Regions from separate parts of the Stenotrophomonas sp. 107298_Sma genome, predicted to be linked through region 2. Evidence: riboswitches for the same ligand, from Rfam matches in the RefSeq annotation. Region 2 holds a riboswitch; the other holds the start of a gene.
The links. A riboswitch is a leader RNA that binds a small molecule or an ion and turns the genes downstream of it on or off. The one in region 2 is predicted to bind cobalamin.
Positions count from the first base shown of each region.

Region 1: it holds a riboswitch for cobalamin, as region 2 does, so the genes downstream of both, ACZK2G_RS01260 (epoxyqueuosine reductase QueH) here and btuB (TonB-dependent vitamin B12 receptor) in region 2, are expected to answer to the same signal.

Region 1 covers NZ_CM151094.1:267,745-278,686, forward strand. The annotation lists gene ACZK2G_RS01230 (NADH:flavin oxidoreductase/NADH oxidase) at 1-975, shown strand, start outside; gene ACZK2G_RS01235 (hypothetical protein) at 1,169-1,669, shown strand; gene ACZK2G_RS01240 (hypothetical protein) at 1,770-2,525, shown strand; gene ACZK2G_RS01245 (LysR family transcriptional regulator) at 2,552-3,463, opposite strand; gene purU (formyltetrahydrofolate deformylase) at 3,578-4,429, shown strand; gene pncA (bifunctional nicotinamidase/pyrazinamidase) at 4,551-5,177, opposite strand; gene ACZK2G_RS01260 (epoxyqueuosine reductase QueH) at 5,233-5,919, opposite strand; cobalamin riboswitch at 6,081-6,295, opposite strand; gene ACZK2G_RS01265 (RpoH suppressor) at 6,450-8,300, shown strand; gene ACZK2G_RS01270 (DUF1028 domain-containing protein) at 8,373-9,326, opposite strand; gene ACZK2G_RS01275 (helix-turn-helix domain-containing protein) at 9,659-10,942, opposite strand, start outside.
Region 2 covers NZ_CM151094.1:549,882-560,823, forward strand. The annotation lists gene ACZK2G_RS02565 (LysR family transcriptional regulator) at 1-270, shown strand, start outside; gene ACZK2G_RS02570 (class I SAM-dependent methyltransferase) at 267-1,058, shown strand; gene gph (phosphoglycolate phosphatase) at 1,122-1,778, shown strand; gene btuB (TonB-dependent vitamin B12 receptor) at 1,870-3,711, opposite strand; cobalamin riboswitch at 3,826-4,048, opposite strand; gene ACZK2G_RS02585 (histidine phosphatase family protein) at 4,181-4,759, shown strand; gene ACZK2G_RS02590 (TfoX/Sxy family protein) at 4,851-5,213, opposite strand; gene ACZK2G_RS02595 (GAF domain-containing protein) at 5,210-5,692, opposite strand; gene bioD (dethiobiotin synthase) at 5,761-6,444, shown strand; gene ACZK2G_RS02605 (aminotransferase-like domain-containing protein) at 6,520-7,968, opposite strand; gene msrA (peptide-methionine (S)-S-oxide reductase MsrA) at 8,211-8,948, opposite strand; gene ACZK2G_RS02615 (cytochrome c biogenesis protein DipZ) at 8,963-10,732, opposite strand; gene msrB (peptide-methionine (R)-S-oxide reductase MsrB) at 10,735-10,942, opposite strand, start outside.

The DNA.
Region 1 (10,942 bases), 280 kb from region 2:
GGCAACCTGGCGCAGTCCGGCGCCGGCCTGCTGATCCTGGAAGCCACTGCCGTCGAGCCGCGCGGCCGCATCAGCTGGGCCGACCTGGGCCTGTGGGACGATGGCACCGAGGCCGCGCTGGCGCAGGTGCTGGTCAGCGTCCGCCGCTGGTCGCCGATGCCGCTGGGCATCCAGTTGGGCCACGCCGGCCGCAAGGCCTCGGTGAAGCGTCCGTGGGACGGCGGTGGCCAGTTGCCGGCCGACGATGCGCGTGGCTGGGCCACGCTGGCACCGTCGCCACTTCCGTTCCATGCCACCGATCCGGCACCGCAGGAGCTGGACGAAGCCGGCATCGCCGAAGTCATCGCCGCCTTCGCCGCCAGTGCGGTGCGCGCCGAGCGCCTGGGCTTCGAGCTGATCGAGCTGCACGCCGCGCACGGTTACCTGCTGCACCAGTTCCTGTCGCCGCTGAGCAACCGCCGCACCGATGGCTACGGCGGCTCGCTGCCGAACCGCCTGCGCCTGCTGGTGGAAGTGTTCGACGCGGTGCGTGCGGTGGTGTCCGACAAGGTCGCCGTGGGCGTGCGCATCTCTGCCAGCGATTGGGTCGATGGCGGCTGGGACCTGGTGCAGAGCGAGGCGCTGGCCCAGGTGCTGGACGCGCGCGGCTGCAACTTCCTGCATGTCTCCAGCGGTGGCCTGGACGAGCGCCAGAAGATCACCGTCGGCCCCGGTTACCAGGTGCCGTTCGCCGCGGCGATCAAGGCCAAGGTGCGCATGCCGGTGATCGCGGTGGGCATGATCACCGAACCGGAACAGGCCGAGTCGATTCTGCGCCACCGCCACGCCGATGCCGTGGCCCTGGCGCGCGGCATCCTCTACGACCCGCGTTGGCCGTGGCACGCTGCCGCAGCATTGCGCGACAGCGTGGACGCTGCGCCCCAGTACCTGCGCTGTGAGCCACGCGATGCGCGCGGTGTGTTCAAGGCGCGCTGACGCAATCTGCGAGCGCATTGTGACGCTTCAGGATGCAGGGGATCTACGCGGCGGCGAGTTGCGGCATAGCCTGTCGCAACGAACTAGGAATGATTGCGGATACCACTTTATGTGAATGACACCTCATTGCGCTGGGTGCGGACATTGCAACGTTGAGCTGCACACACGGTTGTGCAGCCAATGGAGAAACGCAATGAAACCCATGATGCTGGTTGTTCTGCTCTCGGCTTTCTCACTGCCTCTATCAATGCCTGCCGTCGCAGGTGATGACGTGGCGAGTGTCACCGGGGCGGAGAATGTCTCGCTCATGCACGCCCCTGTGAACTCGCGGGGGCGGCTTGATCTTCACATGATCGAGCTCTCTCCCGAATCCCCACTGATGTTGCTTTCACCCCTTGCGCGCAAGCAGTTTGTCGATTCGCTGGTGTTTGGAGATCGGGGACTGGCCAGCTTCAGCTACGAGCCCATCGTCTCCGAACTGAGTGCAGGTGAAGCCTATCGGCTCCTGTCACTCTTCGGGGCACAGCGCACAATTGTGCACATCCCGGGATTGCGGCAGGAGTCGGAAGCGGATCATGTGGTCGTGCAGTCGGCCAATCCAAACCCGGTATTCGAAGATTATCCGGGCTACGCCTGTTCAGGGCGTGCGACCTGTTCAACCTCCATGAGCAGCATCTGCATGTCGAGTTGCTGATCGCATGATTGGTCGCATGCTGCTTTGGTGTTTGCTGCTGCCCACAAGTACGTGGGCAGCAACTCCAGTAGACGCTCAACTGCGTGAAATGGACCGGGAGATGTTGGCCGCTGGCGCTTCAGACCGAGTCGAGAAGCTGGTGGATGGCTATTCGTCATGGGAGTCTTCCAGACCATCAGGGGATGGTTGCGGCAGTTTGAGCGATCTGGACCTTGAGGCCGCGTTCCGCGCCAGCTTCTACATCTCAATGTACGTTGGAGACGAGAAATGGCTTGGCAAGGTCCGATGCATTCATGCGGAACTGGGGCGGAGAGGTATTGCCACAGAGACAACGCACCGGAAAATGCACGCGGTTCTGGTGCAGGTTCGACATTTTGCTGAGGCCAATGAGCTGCGTGAGATGGCGTCATTGCGTGTAGATGAACTTCCCGAGATAGAGCGGAACGCGCCTGGCCAGCAGGGCGTTCTCCACCCTCTTGCGAGTGGAAAGCTGGAATGGCGGGGGTGGACGTACAGGGAGGGATTGGAGGTGGTCGCCTATGTCAGTCCGGCATGCGCTCCCTCGCGACGCGCGATGCACGTGATCATGAACGAACCAGAATGGACATGGATTCGATCCAGCGTGCGCTTTGTCGTGCGTCGATCTCCTGCATGGCCGCAGCCAGGTGTCAGCGAGTGGAACAGAAGCAATCCCTCTCATCCCATGTTGCTCCAAGCGGGGCCCGCGGGCTGGAAAGAACTGGATGTCCATGAAACTCCGGTATTCCATGTTTTCAGGAATGGGCTGCGCCTGCGCACCCTGACAGGATGGGCAGAGGCCAGTGCTCACCTGATGAGCCTGAAGGAGAGTTTCTGACCGCGAAGGCCCTCCGCTCTTCCCCGTCACACCCGCCAGGCCGGCGCGATGCCAGCCTGCAGGTGCTCGAACAGCGCGCGGATCTTGGCGGTGAAGTCGCGACGGTCGCTGACGCAGAAATAGACTTCCATCGGCTCCGGTCGCCACGCGGTATCGGCGCCGAACACCGCCTGCAGGCGGCCATCGCGCAGGTACGGCTCGGCCACGAACGCAGCCAGCCGGGTGATGCCGGCACCGGCCGCCGCCAGCGTCGCCAACGCGTCGATGTCATCGCAGACCATGCTCGGCGGCAGCGCGGTGCCCACGCGCTGGCCATCCTTCAGCAGGCCCCAGCGCAGCGGCCGGCCGTCGGTGGGAAAGCGGTGCAGCAGACCGCGATGGCCGCTCAGGTCGGAGGGTAGCTGCGGCGTGCCATGTGCCTTCAGATAGGCCGGTGAGGCACAGAACACGAAGGGCACGCGCGCCAGTTGCCGCGCGACCACGCCGTCCTCCAGCTGCGCACCGATGCGGATGCTGGCATCCACCGCCTCCGGACCATGCTGCACGGCGCGGTCGGTCAGCCGCAGCTCCAGCTGCAGCTGCGGGTAGCGCTGCTGCAGCGAAGGCAGCAACGGCGCAAGCACGTGGCGACCGAACGCGCTGCTGCTGGCGATGCGCAGCGGTCCGGCCGGTTCGATGTCACCGGAGGTGACCATCGCCTGCGCGCGTGCCAGGTCGGCTTCGATGTGGCGCACCTGCGCCAGGTACAGCGCGCCGGCCTCGCTGAGGGCCAGCTGGCGCGTACTTCGGTTCAGCAACCGTACGCCCAGATGCGCCTCCAGCCGGTTGATGTTCTGGCCGACTGCGGTGGCGCTGATGCCAAGGATGCGGGCCGCAGCGGCAATGCTGCCGGTCTCTGCGGTGCGGGTGAAGCTGCGGATCAGTTGCAACAGGTTCATGACCGACCAGCTTGCCATGGAGAAACCCAAGTATCGCTTGGGACTGAACCAAGCAGGTCGGTTGCATCGGTGACCATCGATCCGGCAGGCATGTCGCTGCCCTACACTCGGAAGATGCGCCCCGATTCCATCCTCACCCTGTCCTGCCCCGACCGTACCGGCATCGTCTACCGCGTGTCCGGCCTGTTGTTCGACCACGGCTGCAACATCCTCGACGCCCAGCAGTTCGGCGACGAGGAAAGCGGCCGCTTCTTCCTGCGCGTGCACTTCGACCGCGATGCCAGCCTGCCGTTGGAGACCGTACACGCCGCCATGGCTACGCTCGCCGCCGGCTTCGGCATGGACTGGCAACTGCACGATGGCCGACGCCGCGCACGATTGCTGGTGCTGGTCAGCAAGCAGGGGCACTGCCTCAACGACCTGCTGTTCCGCGCCCACAGCGGCCAGCTGAAGGTCGACATCGCGGCGGTGGCGTCCAACCATGCCGACTTCGCAGCGCTGGCCGCGTCCTACCAGGTGCCGTTCCATCACCTGCCGGTGACCGCCGATACGCGTGCGGTGCAGGAGCAGCAGATCATCGACCTGGTCGAACGCGAGCGCATCGACCTGGTAGTGCTGGCGCGCTACATGCAGATCCTGTCACCCACGCTGTGCCGCGCCCTGGCCGGTCGTGCGATCAACATCCACCACAGCTTCCTGCCCAGCTTCAAGGGTGCGCAGCCGTACCACCAGGCGCACGCGCGCGGCGTCAAGATCATCGGCGCCACCGCGCACTACGTCACCGAGGATCTGGACGAAGGCCCGATCATCGAACAGGACGTGGCCCGCGTGGACCACGCGATGGCACCGCGCGAACTGGTGCGGCTGGGCAGCGATACTGAATCGCTGGTGCTGGCACGCGCCGTGCGCCGGCATGTGGAGCACCGCATCCTGCTCAACGGGCACCGCACGGTGGTGTTCAGGTAGATCCGACAAGAATGCCTGCACATGCGGGCTCCGGTAGTGCCGGCCGCTGGCCGGCAGCCACGGAACCTGTGCAGATGCCGGCCAGCGGCCGGCACTACCGTCGGTCCCTTCCGGGTCGAAACTACAGAATCGCGATCCCCGCCTTGCCCAGCGCCTCGCGCACCATCGCGTCGTTGGCTTCGGTCACCGGCTTGGTCAGCTCCCACAGGAATTTCACCCGGAAGCCGGACTTCACCGCGTCCTGCGCGCTCCACAGCACGCAGTAGTCGCGGGCCAGGCCGCACACGTGCACCTCGCGGATGCCACGCTCGTGCAGCCAACCGGCCAGGCCGGTGGCGGGACGAGTACCGTCGGGCCCGTGGTTCTCGCGGAAGGCACTGTACGAATCCACTTGCTGGCGGGTGCCCTTGCGCAGGATAAGGTCGGCCACGGTCCAGTCCACATCCGGGTGCAAGGCGGCACCCGCGCTGCCCTGCACGCAGTGGTCCGGCCACAGGGTCTGCGGCTGCGCGTGCAGCAGGATGGTTTCGAACGGGCGCTGGCCGGGATGCTGGCTGGCAAACGAGGCATGGTCGGCCGGGTGCCAGTCCTGTGTCGCCACCACGGTGCCGTAGCGGCGCTGCGCCAGCAGATCAGCAATCGGTGCCACCAGCGCATCGCCCTGATCGCAGGCCAGCGCACCGCCGGGCATGAAGTCCGGCTGCAGGTCGATCACCAGCAGGGCGACATCGGCGGGCAGGGCGGTCATGGCAGTTCCGGTACAACAGAAGGGGCGACCAGCGTGGCCGCCCCATGCCCACACGTCAATCGCCCTGCGGCGTCTCAGCGTCCTGCCCGTAGTACAGCAGGCCGATCTTGATCCGTTCGCGGCCGTTCTCGCGGCGGTGGCGGTTGGCATCGCGCAGCGAGTACACGCAGCCGCAGTATTCCTGCTGGTAGAACTGCTCGCGCTTGCTGATCTCTACCATGCGGCTGGCGCCGCCGCCCTTGCGCCAGTTGTAATCCCAGTACTGCAGGCCTTCATAGCGGGATGCAGCGCGGATGCCACAGTCGTTGATCTGCGTCATGTTCTTCCAGCGCGAAATGCCCAGCGACGAACTGATGGTGTCGTAGCCGTGCTCGTGCGCATACAGCGCGGTGCGCTCGAAACGCATGTCGAAGCACATCGTGCAGCGGATACCACGCTCGGGCTCGTTCTCCATGCCGCGTGCACGACTGAACCAGTTGTCCGTGTCGTAGTCGCAGTCGATGAATGGAATGTTGTGCTGTTCGGCGAAGCGGATGTTTTCCTGCTTTCGCAGTTCGTATTCCTTCACCGGATGGATGTTGGGGTTGTAGAAGAAGATCGCGTAGTCGATCCCGGAGGCGGTGATCGCCTCCATTACTTCGCCCGAACAGGGCGCGCAGCACGAATGCAGCAGCAGGCGCTTGCCGTCGGCGGGCAGGGTCAGGGTGGGGCGTTGGAGCTCGGTCATCGTCAGGTACCGCATGGACCGCCGGCAACGGCGGTGGCCCATGCATCAGCGCGTGGGTGAACAGGTCTGGCCGGATACCGTGAAAAGGACGCGCGCGGCGGCATCGCCTGCACGCGCAGGACGACGACGGCCCCGGCAACCTCCCCGCGGAGATTCCAGGTCGAGTCAGGGGACGGTCGTGTCCCCTGGCCGGGGCCGGTATTCGGGCTGATGGACACGGGCCGCAGCCCACCTACTACCTGCCGCTTCCCAGGCGCGAGCCCAGTGCTGTTGGCAGGATTCGTTTCCATTCACCGCTGCGGGGCAGCTCCGGAATGGGCGCGCAAGGCGCCTTCACCGGATTCCCGTTTAAATCCCTGCCGCCATCAACGCCACGGCAGGGATACCTTCGGCATGCCCACGGTGGACGCGTTGGCGGCAATGGTCAAGGCCCAATGAAAGTGCAGGGCTGTGGCTCGTTTCTCAGGCTGTGAGAGCGCCTCTTGCCATACTGGGCACCGACAGACGGGAGGTGGCTCGTGGCGGCGAAGTACTGCGATCTGGTCATGAAAGGTGGCATCACCAGCGGCATCGTGTACCCCAATGCGGTACTGGCGCTGGCCCGCGAATATCGCTTCAAGAGCATCGGCGGCACCTCGGCCGGCGCCATCGCCGCGGCGGTGGCAGCGGCAGCGGCGTGCGGTGATCGTCGGCAGCAGGCGGGTGAACACCTGTCCGGCGACGCAGGCTACAGCGGGTTATCGGCGGTGTCGGCGCAGCTGTCGCGGCGCGGCTTCATCTACAGCCTGTTCCAGCCAGCGCGAGGCGCTCGTGCGGCGTATCGGCTGCTGGTGGTGCTGACCGGTAATGCCCGCCTGCCGCACAAGCTGCTGTGCCTGGCCGTTGCCGTGTTCGAGATCGCGCCACTGGAGGTGTTGGTGTCGCTGGCGCTGCTGTTGGGCCTGGGCTGGTGGGGCGGTGGCTGGAGCGGCGTGGCCGCCACGCTGCTGCCGTCGCTGCTGTGCGCTTATGGTGCCGGCGTGGCCGGCGCCGCGCTGCGGGTGGCGCGGGTGGCGCGGCGCAATCTGCTGGGCCTGTGCAGCGGCCTCGGCCGCGACGCGCGCAATCCGGCATTGACCGAGTGGCTGCACGAGTGCCTGCAGCAGTTGTCAGGCAAGCCGCTGGATGCACCGCTCACCTTCGCCGACCTGCACGATGCGCCGCGCTATGCCGGTGAGCCGGACAGCCCGCATGCGATCAGCCTGCAGATGATCACCACCTGCGTGTCGCATAACGAACCGCGCACGCTGCCGTTGGGTGGGGCGCAGTTCTGGTTCCTGCGCGAGGAGTTCGAACAGCTGTTTCCGGCCAGTGTGGTGCAGTGGATGGTCGACCGTGCCGGCCCACCGCGCGAGGTTGAAGGCCGCAACTACTACCATCTGCCGCAGGGCGCGTCGCTGCCGGTACTGGTGGCCACGCGCATGAGCCTCAGCTTCCCGCTGCTGATCAGCGCGGTGCCGCTGCATGAGCCCTCGCGTCGCGAACGTCGCTGCGAGCCGACGTCGACGGCTGCAGATGAGGGCGGGCAGAACGTGGCCGACAGCATGGAAGGGCTGACCAGTGCCGGGCAGACCTGCGGCCCGGTGATCACCGCGTTCCGGATCTGCTGGTTCTCCGATGGTGGCATCAGCAGCAACTTCCCGATCCACCTGTTCGATGCCGCGTTGCCGCGCTGGCCGACCTTCGCCATCAATCTGGTCTACCCGCAGCATGCCGAAGAGATGAGCCACGGCAGCAGTGGCCGCCAGGCGCTGGAACACGCCGTGTTCCTGCCCACCGAGAACCGCCACGGTTGGCAGCGGACCTACCAGTCGATCGCCACACCGCTGGCCGCTGCGGAGCTGGGCCGTTTCCTGTTCGCGGTGGTGGCGACCATGCAGAACTGGCGCGACCTGCTGCAGGCGCGTGCACCGGGCTACCGCGACCGCATCGTGCACGTCAGCCTGCAGGGCGACGAGGGCGGCATGAACCTGGACATGCCGCAGGAGGTGCTGACCCGCATCGCCGACAAGGGCAGCCTGGCCGGTGCACGGTTCTGTTCGTTCTCGTTCGAGAACCACTACTGGATCCGCTGGCGCAACCTGGCCTCGGCCTACCAGCGCTACACGCTGGAAGTGGCGCGTACCGATGACCCGGCGCAGCAGGTACTGGCCTACCGTGCAGCGTACGCGATGGTTGCCAGCGGCCAGCCGACGCCGCCGTCGTACAAGCTGGGCTCGGAAGACAAGCGGCTGGCCTCGCAGCAGCTGTGGGGATTGATGGTCGAGCAGGGACGCAGCTGGGACGACCTGGGCCCGGACCTCACCGATGGCGCGCCGCGCCCGCTGCCGCAGATGAAAGTGACGCCGATCTATTGATCAACGCCGCAGCCGATTGAACTGCTCTGGTGGGTGCCGACCTTGGTCGGCACGATCTGACCCCGCGGTGCGTCACCGCCACGGCGCCACCACCGCATCACCCTGCAACGGCGCATACAACGGCAACGTCAGTTCCTGCTTCACCCAGCCCGGATTGAGCGCACGCAGTCCTGCCAGATATTCGCGCGCCAGCGCGGTATCGCCCTGCCGCATCGCCAGGCGTGCTGCGCGCGCCCAGGTGCGGTCCCAACCGTGCGCCAGCGACAACGACGTTGCCAGCGCCGCGCGCGCACCTGCCACATCACCCTTCTCCCACCGCTCCTCGGCGCGGATGATCGCCTCGTTGGACAGGCGCATGTCGTACAGCTCGCGCAGCCTCGCTACCGCACGCGGGTCGGCGTCCACGCGCAGATCGGTGTCCTGCCAGTCGCCGCCGGGTGTACGCACCAGCAGCGCCGCCGACCACTGCCCGCTGCGCTGCCCCCCCGCTGCCTGACCGGCTTCCAGCGCCGCCAACAAGCGTGCGGCCAGCGGCCCACGTGAGGCGGCGAAGACGCGTTGCATCGATGCCAGCACCTCTGGCCCGGCCAGGCCATTGCCCTGCACGCTCAGCATGCCCTCACCCTGCGCACCGGCCCAACCCGCCTGCTGCGCGGTGGCGCCGGTGTACTGCGCATTGCCGCCGCGCGCGCTGACCAGTCCCACCTGGCGCTCGGCAAGCGTGGTGCCATCGAAGTTGCCGTCTTCATCCAACAGCTGCTTCAGCACCTGCGCAGGCGTGCGGCCTTCGGCCAACAGCTCAAGGCCTTTGGAGCCATAGGTCGGGTTGGTCTCGAACTGGCTGGCGACCGCGCCCACCTTCGCCTGTGCCCACGGCACACCCACACCCCCGACCGCCAGGTTGTGCGTAGCCACCGCCACACCGCAGTCGCCGGCCTCATTGCAGGCCGCAATGGAAAAGGTCGCCCACGCCGGCGCAGCGACGGCGGCGAGCAGCAGGATCAGGCAAGAGCGCAGCAAGGACATTGGGTGTCTCCAGGATGGGCATTGCAATGGGATGCAGCCTACGCACGAAAGGTTTAGTAGATCCACGCCATGCGTGGATCTACCGTGTCGACCAAGGTCGACACCCACCAGGGCAATACGTCGTTCCGACAGGTAGCAGGAACCTGTCGAAGGCGGGGTGGTGTCGGATTGCGGGGTGTCCGCGGCATGGATGCCGCGGCCAAGCCCGCAGGGACGGGTTCACGGCGTCCCCGCAATCCGACACCGCCCCGCCTTCGCACGGAATGCCAGCTTTTGCTGTTGCCGTTGCTTCGGCCTCTGCAGGTGCAGGGCGCAGCCCTGCCGAACCAACCCTACCGCCCAGGCAACTGCGCGAACGCGCGCTGCATGCAGTCCTCGCGCGGGCACACCCGGCACCCCGGGCCAATCGACACCGAATTACCCGGGCTCTGCACGTCCAGCCCCAGTGAATACACCAGCCGATCCGCATGCTGCAGGTCACACCCCAGTGCCACCGCGAAGGTCTTGCGTGGCTGGCCGTGTCCCACCGGGCCGCTGCTCACCTGCCGTGCCAGCCAGAAATGGCGGCGGCCATCGGGCATGCGCGCGGTCTGGGTGAGGATGCGTCCGGGCTGGTTGAAGGCCTCGTAGACGATCCACAACGGGCACGAACCACCCACCTGCGAGAAGTGGAAATCGGTGGCCGAGTGGCGCTTGGACACGTTGCCGGCGCGGTCCACGCGGATGAAGAAGAACGGCAGCCCCGGCGCACTGCGGCGTGCCAGCGTACTCAACCGATGGCAGACCGCCTCGAATCCCACGCCGAACTGATGCGCCAGCAGCTCGATGTCATAGCTGCTGGCCTCGGCCGCACGCAGGAAGCGCATGTACGGCATCACCAGCGCGCCGGCGAAATAGTTGGAAAGACCGATCCGTGCCTGCGCGATGCGCGCGTCGTCGGTGAAGCCGGCCCGCGCCACCACCGCATCGATCTGCGGCAGGTAACCGTGCAGCGCCAGCTCGGCGGCCATCTGGAATGCCTGCTGGCCAGGCTCCAGATAATCGGGCAGCCACAGCCGCCGCGCACCGGCATCGTACTGGCGCTTCTCGCGCCCGGCCTGCAGCGCGGCCACTTCCACCAGCACCCCGTGGCGGTCGGCCAGCAGCTGGCGCAGCCGTGGCGCCACGTGTCCCGGCGCCAGCCCCCATTCGGCGAACAGCTGCTCGGCCAGTTCGTCCAGCTCGGGAATGTGGTTGTGCATGCGGTTGAAGAACTCGCGCACCTGGTCACCCGCCGGCAACGTGCTGCCCGCACCCGGCTCGCCCAATTGGAACTCCAGCGCGGCGGCATGCTCGCGCAATGCCAGGTGGCGGCGGTGCAGGTCCAGCAGCGCGCGGCTGACCTGCGGCAGGTTGCCGGCCAGCGCGCGCAGTTCGGTGGCGCTGACGTCGGCCAGGCCCAGATCGCGCAGGGTCTCGCCCAGCGACTCCTGCAGCGCGGCGGGCTCATCGTCGTCGAACAGGGTGGAAACATCGCCCAACACCTCGCCCAGCTTCTTCTGCACCGCAGGCGTCAGCGGGCGCTTGTTGCGCTCGATCTGGTTCAGGTAGCTGGCCGACAGCCCCAGTGCGCGGGC
Region 2 (10,942 bases):
GAGGCTTCGCTGCTGCTGGAGGCGGTGCGGGCCGGTGCCGGCATCGCCATGCTGCCGACCTACCAGGTGGCGCCGCTGCTGCGCAGTGGCGAACTGATCGAACTGCTGCCCGAATTCAGCCTGGACGAACTCGGCATTCATGCGGTGTACGCGTCACGGCGCCAGCAGCCCGCTATCATGCGGCGATTCCTGGACTTCTTGGCCGAGTGCTTCGCCAGCCCGGCCTTCCAGGATCTGGATTGGCGCCCACCGGGCAAGGAGAACACATGAACCATGGACAGGCCTTGATCGACCACAACCGTGCTGCCTGGGACCGCCAGGCCAGCGAAGTGCGCGAATGGTCGCGCCCGGTGGAAAGCTCAACGATTGCTGCCGCGCGCGAGGGCCGCTGGCAGGTACATCTGACCCCGCGCGCGCTGCCGCTGGACTGGTTGGGTGATGTGCGCGGCCGTCGCATCCTGTGCCTGGCGTCGGCCGGTGGCCAGCAGGCGCCAGTGCTGGCCGCGGCCGGTGCCGAGGTCACCGTGTTCGACCTGTCCGATGGGCAGCTGGAACAGGACCGCGCGGTCGCCGCGCGCGATGGCCTGCAGCTGCGCACCGTGCAGGGTGACATGCGCGATCTGCACGTGTTCGCCAACGACAGTTTCGATGTGGTGTTCCACCCGATCTCGAACCTGTACGTGCCCGATGTGCGCCCGGTGTGGACCGAATGCCGGCGCGTGCTGGCGCGCGATGGCATGCTGATGGCCAGCTTCTACAACCCGGTGCTGTTCGTCGGCGCGCGCGATCCGCAGCTGGATGCACAAGGCCTGATCCGGCCGCAGTACGCCATTCCCTATTCGGACCTGGAAGACCTGGCACCGGCCGAGCGCGAGGCGAAGCTGGCCCGTGGTGACGCGCTGACCTTCGGCCACAGCCTGACCGAACTGATCGGCGGCCAGCTCGATGCCGGCTTCGTCATCGATCGCTTCATGGAAGACTGGCAGCCGCAGCCGCGCTTCCTGATCGACCGCTATCTGCCCACCTTCCTGGCGACCCGCGCACGCCGGATCGGCTGAGGCGGAACTGCCAAAAAGGGGCGACGTACAATGGACGGCCCCACGTCATGCAGGTGCCGTTCCTTGTCGTATCCTTATCCGCTGGTCGTGTTCGACCTCGATGGCACGCTGGTCGACAGCGCCGCCGATATCGCCGAAGCACTGAACCGCACGCTGGAAGACATCGGCGTTGCGCGCGTGCCGGAGGCTACCGTGCTGGGCTGGATCGGCGACGGAGTGCGCCGCCTGGTGGAGCAGGCCGTGCATGCGGCCGGCCGCGAGGTCGACATGAGCGAGGTGATGCCAGTGTTCATGGTGCACTACCGCGAATGCCTGCTGCGCAGCCCGCGCCTGTTCGATGGCGTTGCTGAAGCGCTGGCGAAGCTGCGTGAACGCAATGTGCCGCTGGCGATCTGCACCAACAAGCCCGAAGCACTGGTGCCACCGCTGCTGCAGCACCTGGGCATCGGTGATGCGTTCGCGCTGATACTGGGCGGCGATTCGCTGCCGCAGCGCAAGCCCAGTGGTGAACCGCTGCGGCACATCGCCGCGCACTTCGGCTTGGCCGTGGGGCAGTGCCTGATGGTGGGTGATTCGCTGACCGACTACCGCGCCGCCGAAGATGCCGGCATGCCGATCGCGCTGGTGCGCTACGGCTACCCGCGCGGCCTGGACCTGGCCACTGCGCATGCGGTGGCGGTGATCGACGACCTGCGTGAACTGCCGGGGTTGCAGGGCTGATTCAACGGATAACGCCGGTCGCCGGGCGGTAACCCGGGCCGACGCAATGGGTAGTGCCGGCCAGCGGCCGGCACTACCATGAACGTTGCGCTCACTTCGGCTGGTAACGCACGCTCAACTGGTACTCGCGACCGGGCTGGTTGAACCACGCCACGGTCTCGTAGCTGCGGTCGAACACGTTGGCGGCACGCGCCAGCAGCGACCACGATGGCGTCAGCGCGTACTCGGCGCGCAGGTCCAGCGTGCCGTAGCCGCCAACCTTCACTCTGTTCGCCGCGTCGTCATAGCGCTTGCCCGCACCCTGCACGGTCAGGCCGGCGCGGAAATCGCCGAAGCGGCGGTCGATGTCCAGGCGTGCGGTCTGTTGCGCGCGGCGTGGCAGCCAGTTGTCGAACTGGGTGCTGCCGTGGGTGCGGTTGCGCGGGTCGGTGTAGCTCAGCTGCGCATTGATGTCGAAACCGGCCAGCAGCACGCCACCGGTCAGTTCGGCGCCACGGATGCGCGCCTTCTCCACCTGCTGCATTTTCATCGTGAATGCATCGTAGGTGATCAGATCATCGATGCGCGTTTCGTACACGTCCAGGCCCCAATGCCAGCCCTGGCCCTGCTGCGAAACACCGAGGTTGGCGCTCTTGGACTTTTCCGGGTTCAACGTCGGCACGCCGCTCCACGGGTCGTACAGGTCGCTGAAGGTCGGTGCCTTGAACGCCGTGCCGTAGCTGGCATTGACGCGCAGGCCGTGGCCCAGTTCCATGGCCCAGCCAACGCTGCCGGTGGCGTGATTGCCGAACTGCTGGTTGTCGTCGTTGCGTGCGCTGGCCTGCAGCTGATGGCGGCCGAAGCGGCCCTGGTACTGCACGAACACGCCGGTGTTGCGGCGGCTGTCGACGAGGTAGCCGGCACTGCTGCCATCCAGGTTGTCTTCGCTCCAGTCCACGCCGGCACTCAGCAGCTGGCCCTCGGCCAGGCCGAAATCACCCTGCAGCGAGGCGCTGTTGCGATGGGTCTGCGCACTGCCGAACACACCCGGTGCGCCGAAGTTGTCTGACTCGTTGTCGCTGCGGCCGACATTGGCGGTGAATGCCAGGCGTTCGGACGGGGTGTAGCGCACCTTGCCGGCCAGCACCTGCTGGCGGGTTTCGGAGTAGTTGTAGTAACCGTCGTAGTGGTTCTTGCCGTCGGCGCGCAGTGCGCTGCCTTCCACGGTCCACTGGTCATTGAAGCTGTAGCCACCGCGCAGGCTCTTGGACAGGTTGCGGTAACCGTCGCGGTCGTGTTCGTCGGCAAAGCAGCCGGCGAACAGCGTAGCCGAGCCGCGGCAGGCATCAATGCCGTCGGAGTGCTGGTAGGCGATGTCGGCGCCGAACCAGCCGCGCTCGGTACCACCGCCGATGCCGCCGCTGGCTTCGCGCAGGCCGTTGCTGCCGCCACCGAGCTGGAAGTGCGGGGCGAAGTCGCCCTGGTTGCGGCGGGTGAAGATCTGGATCACGCCGCCGATGGCATCGGCACCGTACAGGCTTGACTGCGGGCCGCGTACGATTTCGACGCGTTCGATCTGCGCCAGTGGCAGGTCCTGGTACATGGCCAGGCCGAGGTCGGCACTGTTGATGCGCACGCCATCGACCAGCACCACGGTGTGGCCCGAGTTGGTGCCGCGCAGGAACAGCGAGCTCTGCTTGCCGAGGCCGCCGGAGTTGGTCAGGTTGATGCCGGCACGGCCGCGCAGCAGTTCCTGCAGCGAGGTGGCCTGGCTGGATTCGATCTGCGCGCGGTCGATCACCTGCGCCGGCGCGATGCTGTCCGGCAGGGCGATGGGGGTGCGGGTGGCGGTGACCAGGATCTGGTCGAGCGCGGTGGTGTCATCGGCGGCCTGGGCCAGCGCGGGCAGGGCGGCCAGCACGGCCAGGGACAGCATTCGGGACTGCAGCTTCATGGGGGACTCCAGGTGCCACGCACGCCCGCGTGGCGAAGGGGAGGAGCCGCGAAGGCTGGCACGCGCCGATGCCGCAGCACAGGCCGCGTCATCCAGCGCCATGCCCACCGCATCGCGACCTGAGGCTTCCGGGCCGGTCTCCGGGCTTGCCGCCAGGTGGCGCGAGGCCACCGTCCAGGCGCCTTCCCATGCCTGCGGCACAGTGGCGGTCTTGCCTGGAACTGACGTGCTTACCGTTGCGGGGGCAGCGCCGGCATGGCGTGGAATCACGCGTCACCGGCTTCCCGTTTCAACCTGCCGGCCATGGCTGCAGGTCACCTGGAAGTGCGCGCAGTCTACGGCATCGCAGGCAGCGCGTAGCGTCGAGCTTGCTCGACTGCCCTTAGAATGGCCCCTCAGATCCCGTGGTGCAGTTGCCGATGTCCGCCCGTTTTCCGTTGTACCTGCGTCGCCCGCATGGGACGCACGCATGATCCTCGACCTGGTCCGCCACGCCGGCAATGGTCGCGATGAATTCCTTGATGGCCGCAGCGATCCGCCGCAGCTGGCCCGCCTGCCACAGGAACTGGTCGAGGCCTACGGCGGGCTTCCCTGGGAGCGGGTGATCAGCTCGCCGCGGCTGCGCTCGCTGCACACTGCCATGGCACTGGCCACCCCGCGCGGGCTGGACGTGGACGCGGACGAGGAATGGGAAGAACTGGATTTCGGTGATTGGGACGGGCAGTCGCTGTTCGACCTGCCGGAGGATGCACTGGCGGCCTTCCACGCAGATCCGCATGCGTACCCACCGCCGAACGGTGAAAGCTGGGGCCACTTTGAGCGGCGCATCGCGCGCGCGCTGGATCGCCTGCTCGATGATGACGATCCGGTGCCGACGCTGGTGGTCAGCCATGGCGGCCCGCTGCGCATGGTGCTGTCGCAGGTCTGTGGCCTGCCGATGTCGCTGTGCTGGGCCTTGCGCATCGACCACGGCACCCGCCTGCGGGTGAGGCTGGAACGCGGTGAGGTAAGTGTGGTGGGCGAGCTGCTGGAGCTGCAGCAGCCCTGAGCCCACTCGCCGGGCATGGCCCGGCGCTACCGATCCCGCATCACAGTGGTAGTGCCGGCCGCTGGCCGGCATCCCCAGGAACGCGGAGGCTTCAATCCTCGTCGGCGCTCTCGGCCACGCTGTCTTCCGCGTCATCATCGGTGTCGAAGCGCTGCTCATGCACCGGGCCCGAGGCCGGGCCGGCCGCTTTCAACGGATGTGCGGCAATGCGCGCCTCATAGTCCTGCACCAGCGCCTCGCGCTGCGGCTCGCTCAGTTCCTGCCAATGGCAGTCCAGCAGTGCGCCTTCCAGCGAGTACAGCAGGTTCAGGCTGGGCTTGAAGCCTGCGCGCTTGACCTTGACGAAGGCGCCCACGGCACCAATCGCAGCCAGGTCTTCGCGGCTGCGCAGGCCGACCTGGCGCAGCCACGCCGCACTCTTCGGGCCGATGTTGCGCAGCTTCGGTGCGCTCATCCCAGCGCCTCGACGAACACGCGGGCGATGGCTTCCAGGCCGGCCTGGTCGTCGGCATCGAAGCGGCCGACCTTGGGGCTGTCGATGTCGAACACGCCGATCAGTTCATCGTCACGCAGCAACGGCACCACCAGTTCCGAGCGCGAGGCCGAATCGCAGGCGATGTGGCCGGGGAAGGCATCGACATCATCCACGCGCTGGGTCACGCGCTGGCTGGCGGCGGCACCGCACACGCCCTTGTCCAGCGGGATGCGCACGCAGGCCGGCAGGCCCTGGAACGGACCGACCACCAGCTCTTTGCCGTCGTACAGGTAGAAGCCCACCCAGTTCAGGTCGGGCAGGGCGTGGTAGACCAGTGCCGAGAGGTTGGCCGCGTTGGCGATGCGGTCGGACTCGGCGTAGACCAGGCCACGGGCCTGTTCCAGCAGCTGGGCGTATTGTTCCGGCTTGCTGCCGGTAAGCGAGGCATTGGCGAACATGCCCGCAGTCTAGCAAGCGCGCCGGGCCGGCGATAATGCACGCTCTGTTGCCCCGCTGGAGCTTATCGATGCCGTTGCCCGCCACGCTGCCGCCTGCCCTGTTCGTCACCGGCACCGATACCGAGATCGGCAAGACCGCGGCCAGCACCGCGCTGCTGCATGCACTGCGCCGGCGCGGCCTGCGCGCGGTCGGCATGAAGCCGGTGGCCAGCGGCAGTGAGGATCTGGGACAGGGCCTGCGCAACGAGGACGCGCTGGCGCTGCAGGCGGCCAGCTGGCCGGTGCCGGACTATGCCGACCTGAACCCGTATGCGCTGCGGCAGCCGCTGGCGCCGGAGCTGGCTGCTGCCGAGGACGGCGTGCAGGTGGAGCTGGCGCCGATCGTGGCTGCATTCAAGCGCCTGCGCGCGCAGACAGACATCGTGGTGGTGGAGGGCGTTGGCGGTTGGCTGGCGCCGGTCTCGGCCACGCTGGACCAGCTCGATCTGGTGCGTGCGTTGCATCTGCCGGTAGTGCTTGTGGTCGGCATGCGGCTGGGCTGCGTCAACCACGCACGGCTGACCGCGCAGTCACTGCAGGCCAGCGGCGTGGAGTGCCTGGGCTGGATCGGCAATCATATCGACCCGGCGATGCAGCGCCAGGATGACAACATCGCCACGCTGCAGCAGCGCCTGCCAATGCCGTGCTGGGGGCGGTTGCCCAACCTTCCGGGGGCGAATGGCGAAGCGTTGGCGGCGCACCTGCTCGAGTGACCCTGAGTAGTGCCGGCCGCTGGCCGGCAACTGCATCCACCCGGCGATCCCGAGGTTGCCGGCCAGCGGCCGGCACTACCGTGTTGCAGCTGCCAGCTCCTTCGCGATCGCACCGAGCCGCTCCACCGCACCGATGAAGCGCGCATCCAGCGTCTGGCAGCATGAGAGTCGCAAGCAGTGACGGTAGCGCGCGCCGCGCGAATACACCTGGCCGGGCATGAACACGATGTCTTCCTGCAGCGCACGTTCGAACAGTTCGCGGGTATCCACCCCCGGCAGTTCCAGCCACAGCAGGAAGCCACCCTGTGGCTCGGTGGCACGGGTGCCGGCCGGGAAGTGTTCGGCCACCAGCTGGCGCAGGCGACCGACCTGTTCGCGGTACAAGCGGCGCATGCGATGCAGGTGGTGTTCGTAGCTGCCTGCTTCCAGATACGCCGCCACCGCATCGCCCAGCAGCTGCGGTTCGCCACCGGTGGACTGGAACTTGAGCAGTGCGATGCGCTCGGCGAAGCGCCCCCCGTCCAGCCAACCGATGCGGTAGTCCGGCGCCAGCGTCTTGGAGAAACCACCGACCACCATCACCCAGCCATCGCGATCAAACGCCTTCAGCAGCGGTGCCGGCGGCTCGCAGAACTGCAGTTCGGCGTACACCGCATCTTCGATCAGTGGCAGCTGGCGCGCGTTGACCAGTTCGGCCAGGCGTTGCTTGGCCACTGTCGGCATGGTGCAGCCCAGCGGGTTGTGCACGGTCGGCATCACCACCAGTGCGGCCAGCGGCGTGTGCTCCATCAGTGCGTCCAATGCGTCGACGTCCAGCCCGTGCTGCGGATGGGTGGGCAGCTCGATGGCCTGCAGGCCGAGGTTGGCCAGCAATGGGTACAGGTTGAAGTAGGACGGTGCTTCGATGCCGACCGCATCACCGGGTTGGGTCACTGCACGCAAGGCCAGCTGCAGGGCTTCCATCGCGCCGTGGGTCAGCAGCAGTCGCTCGCTGTGGGTGTGCAGGCCCATGCGCGGACCGCGCCGCACGATCTGCGCCAGCAGTCGCGGCGAGCCGTTCGGGCGCGCGTAGGTTTCCACTGTCTGCTGACCGTGGCGCAGTACCTGCGCGGTGTGCCGGGCCAGCTGTGCGCCGGGATAGAACTGGCGTCCGCGCGGACCGGCAAAGGCCAGATCGATCACACCGGAGCGGCGTTGTGCCTCCAGCACGCGGGCCATCAGTACCTGCTGCAGCGGCGCGGTGGGTGCGGACGGAGTGTCGCGCAGCGAACGTTCCGGAACCGACAGCCGCGGCGCAACTTCGAAGCCGGCCTTCGGCCGCGGAATCACCAGGCCGGCATCTTCCAGCTGGCGATAGGCCGCGATCACCGTGTTCAGGCTGAGCCGGCGCTGCGACGCCATCTGCCGCAGCGAAGGCAAGCGGCTGCCAACCGGAAGACGTCCGCCGTGGATGGCTTCGGCCAGTTCATCCGACAGCCGTTGGTAGCGGGGTGGGATCATCGCGCTCTGGTCATCTGTATCCATCGAACTTCCCGCCATCTGGTTCTGTACCCATGATGATGGCGAGCCTAGCATGTCGTTGTCGGACGGGCCTGATCGGGGCGCGGCCGGTCTTTCGAAACGCACGGCCGGATGGCCGTGCGTCTTTTTTTGTGTGTAGAGCCGAGCCCATGCTCGGCTGCACTTCCGCCAACAGCAGCCGAGCGTGGGCTCGGCTCTACAGAAGAGCACCGCCGAGCGTCGGCCAGCCCAAGGGGAAATGCCGGCTACCGCATCGGCACCAGCGCCGCCTCGCGCCGGTACAGCGCCGGGAACTGCTTGCCCAGCGCGGCCAGCTTCGGTGCGTCGTAGTAGCGGATGTAGGCCGCCTGCGGGTAGTTCGTCATGTAGTTCTGGTGGTAGCTCTCGGCCGGATGGAAGCGCTGGCCGCTGACCAGCTGGGTGACGATCGGGGCGCGGTAGCTGCCGGCCTGGCCGAGCTGGGCGATGTAGGCGCGGCTGGCCGCCTGCTGGCGGGCGTCATCAGTGAAGATCGCCGAACGGTACTGGCTGCCGTGGTCGGGCCCCTGGCGGTTGAGCTGGGTCGGGTCGTGCACCACCGAGAAGAACACCTGCATCAGCTGCCCATAGCTGACCTGGCGTGGGTCGTAGTCGACCTTCACCGCCTCGGCATGACCGGTCTGGCCGCTGCTGACCCGCTCATAGCGTGCATCGGCGGCGCTGCCGCCGATGTAGCCGGACACTGCATTGCTCACGCCTTTGACGTGCTGGAATACGCCCTGCACGCCCCAGAAGCAACCGCCGGCGAACACCACGCTGGCGTGGGTGGCGTCATCGCGGAACGCGGCGTCGCCGCTGGGCGCCGGTAGTGCCTTGGCCTGCGCGCTGGCTTCCAGCGGTGCCGCGACTGCACCGTGGTCGACCAGCAGCACGCCAGCGATCAATGCAGTAGCCACCAGGCCGGCGACACCGGCGGCGATACCTTGTTCAAAAGAGAGTTTCATCGTGTGCTCCCGTTTCAACCGAAGGTGAAGGCGTAGGCCTGCACGCCCGTGTCGAGGAATTCGATCTCGAAGCGGTGCGGGCCGACCGTGCCGCGCTGGCGAACCAGCTGGTACAAGCGGTGCTCATTGACCACGCCGCTGCCATCGGCACCGACATCGCTGCCGGCATCGGCAGCGGTCAGCGGCTTGCCGTCCAGCCAGACGCGGAACCGTACCGGCGTGCCGTCCTGGCTCGGTGCCAGCACCAGGTGCAGGTCCCGCGCGTGGAACTGGAAGGCGATGCGGCCACCGGCCTGCTGCAGCTGCGCGGCCTCGTCGGTGACGGTCCAGCGTCCGGACAGGCCCCACTGGTTCAGTGCCAGGGTGGTTGGCAGCGTGTAGTCGAACGGGCTATCGCTGCGTTGGCCGCCGGGTGAGGCGAACTGCTCGGCACGCGCGTGGCCCAGATAGGTCTCCGGCGAGCGCAGGTTGCTCATGTCGGCCTGCACGGCCACGCCCTGCAGGTCGGCTGCGGCGGGGTCGGCCGGTGGTGGCAGGTTGGTCTGCCCGGCTTCGGTCAGCAGCCGGCGGATCACTTGTTCCGAGCGTGCATAGTTGCCCTCGCCGAACTGGTGGCCGCGGATGTTGCCCTGTGCATCGACGAAGTACTGCGCCGGCCAGTAGCGGTTGTTGAACGCGCGCCAGATCGTGTACTGGTTGTCGAGCGCCACCGGGTACTCGACCTTCAGTTCCTGCACCGCCTTCATCACGTTGCTCGGGTTGCGTTCGAAGGCGAACTCCGGCGTGTGTACGCCGATCACCACCAGCCCATGGTCACGGTAGCGACGTTCCCATTCGTGCACGAACGGCATCGCGCGCAGGCAGTTGATGCAGGAGTAGGTCCAGAAGTCGACCAGCACCACCTTGCCACGCAGCTGCTGCGCGGTCAGCGGCGGACTGTTGAGCCAACCCGTGGCACCGTCCAGTGCGGGCAGGGTGCCTTCCACTGGCAGCGGTGCATCTGCACCCGCATTGGGGCCAGCCATCATCATCATCGGCGGTGCCGCCGGCTGCGCACCGGGCACGGCGTCCAGCAGGCCCTGCTCGATGCGCGCGGTGCTGACCGTGGACAGGCGGGTCAGCAGGCCAGTGTCCCAGCCCAGGCCGATCGCCACCACGGCCAGCAGTGCGGCCACGCCCAGCACCTTGCGCAGTGCGTCGCCGAGGCCGAGCCGCGCCTGCAGCGCACGGAACACGCGGCCGCCGACCCACACCGCCAACGCCAGCGCAGTGATCGCACCCAATGCATAGGCAAGCAGCAGGGTACTGGTGCCGACGCTGGCACCGTGCAGCGCGGCACCGGTCAGCACCAGGCCAAGAATCGGACCGGCACAGGGCGCCCACAGCAGACCGGTGGCGACGCCGATCAGCAGCGAGGTCCATGCGCCGCCACGTCCTGCGGCGTCCGCGGCATCGGCGCGTGCGCTCAAGCGTGCACCCACACGCTGGAACGGCGCCAGCAGATGGTCGGCCAGTCGTGGCCACAGCAGCGCCACGGCAAACAGCGCCATCAGCAGCAGGGCGATCCAGCGCCCGACCTGGTTGGCCTGCGCCACCCATTGGCTGCCCACAGCGGCCAGGCTGGCGACCACGGTGAAGGTGAGCGCCATGCCCAGCAGCAACGGCAGCGTGCTGCGCAGGAATGGACGGTCGGCGCGTGCGAACACGAACGGCAGCACCGGCAGGATGCAGGGACTGAGCAGGGTCAGCGCGCCCCCGAGGTAGGCAAGCAGCAACAGCAGCATCGTCAGGCTCCGGAAGCAGGGGAAGAACCGACCGGCACCCGCCAGCCATCGGCGGTGCCATCAGTGGCGCCGGGAACGAACACCATCGCCGCACCGTTCATGCAGTAGCGCAGTCCAGTCGGACGCGGGCCGTCGTTGAACACATGGCCGAGGTGACCACCGCAGCGGCGGCAGTGCACCTCTACCCGCAGCATGCCGAAGGTGACGTCG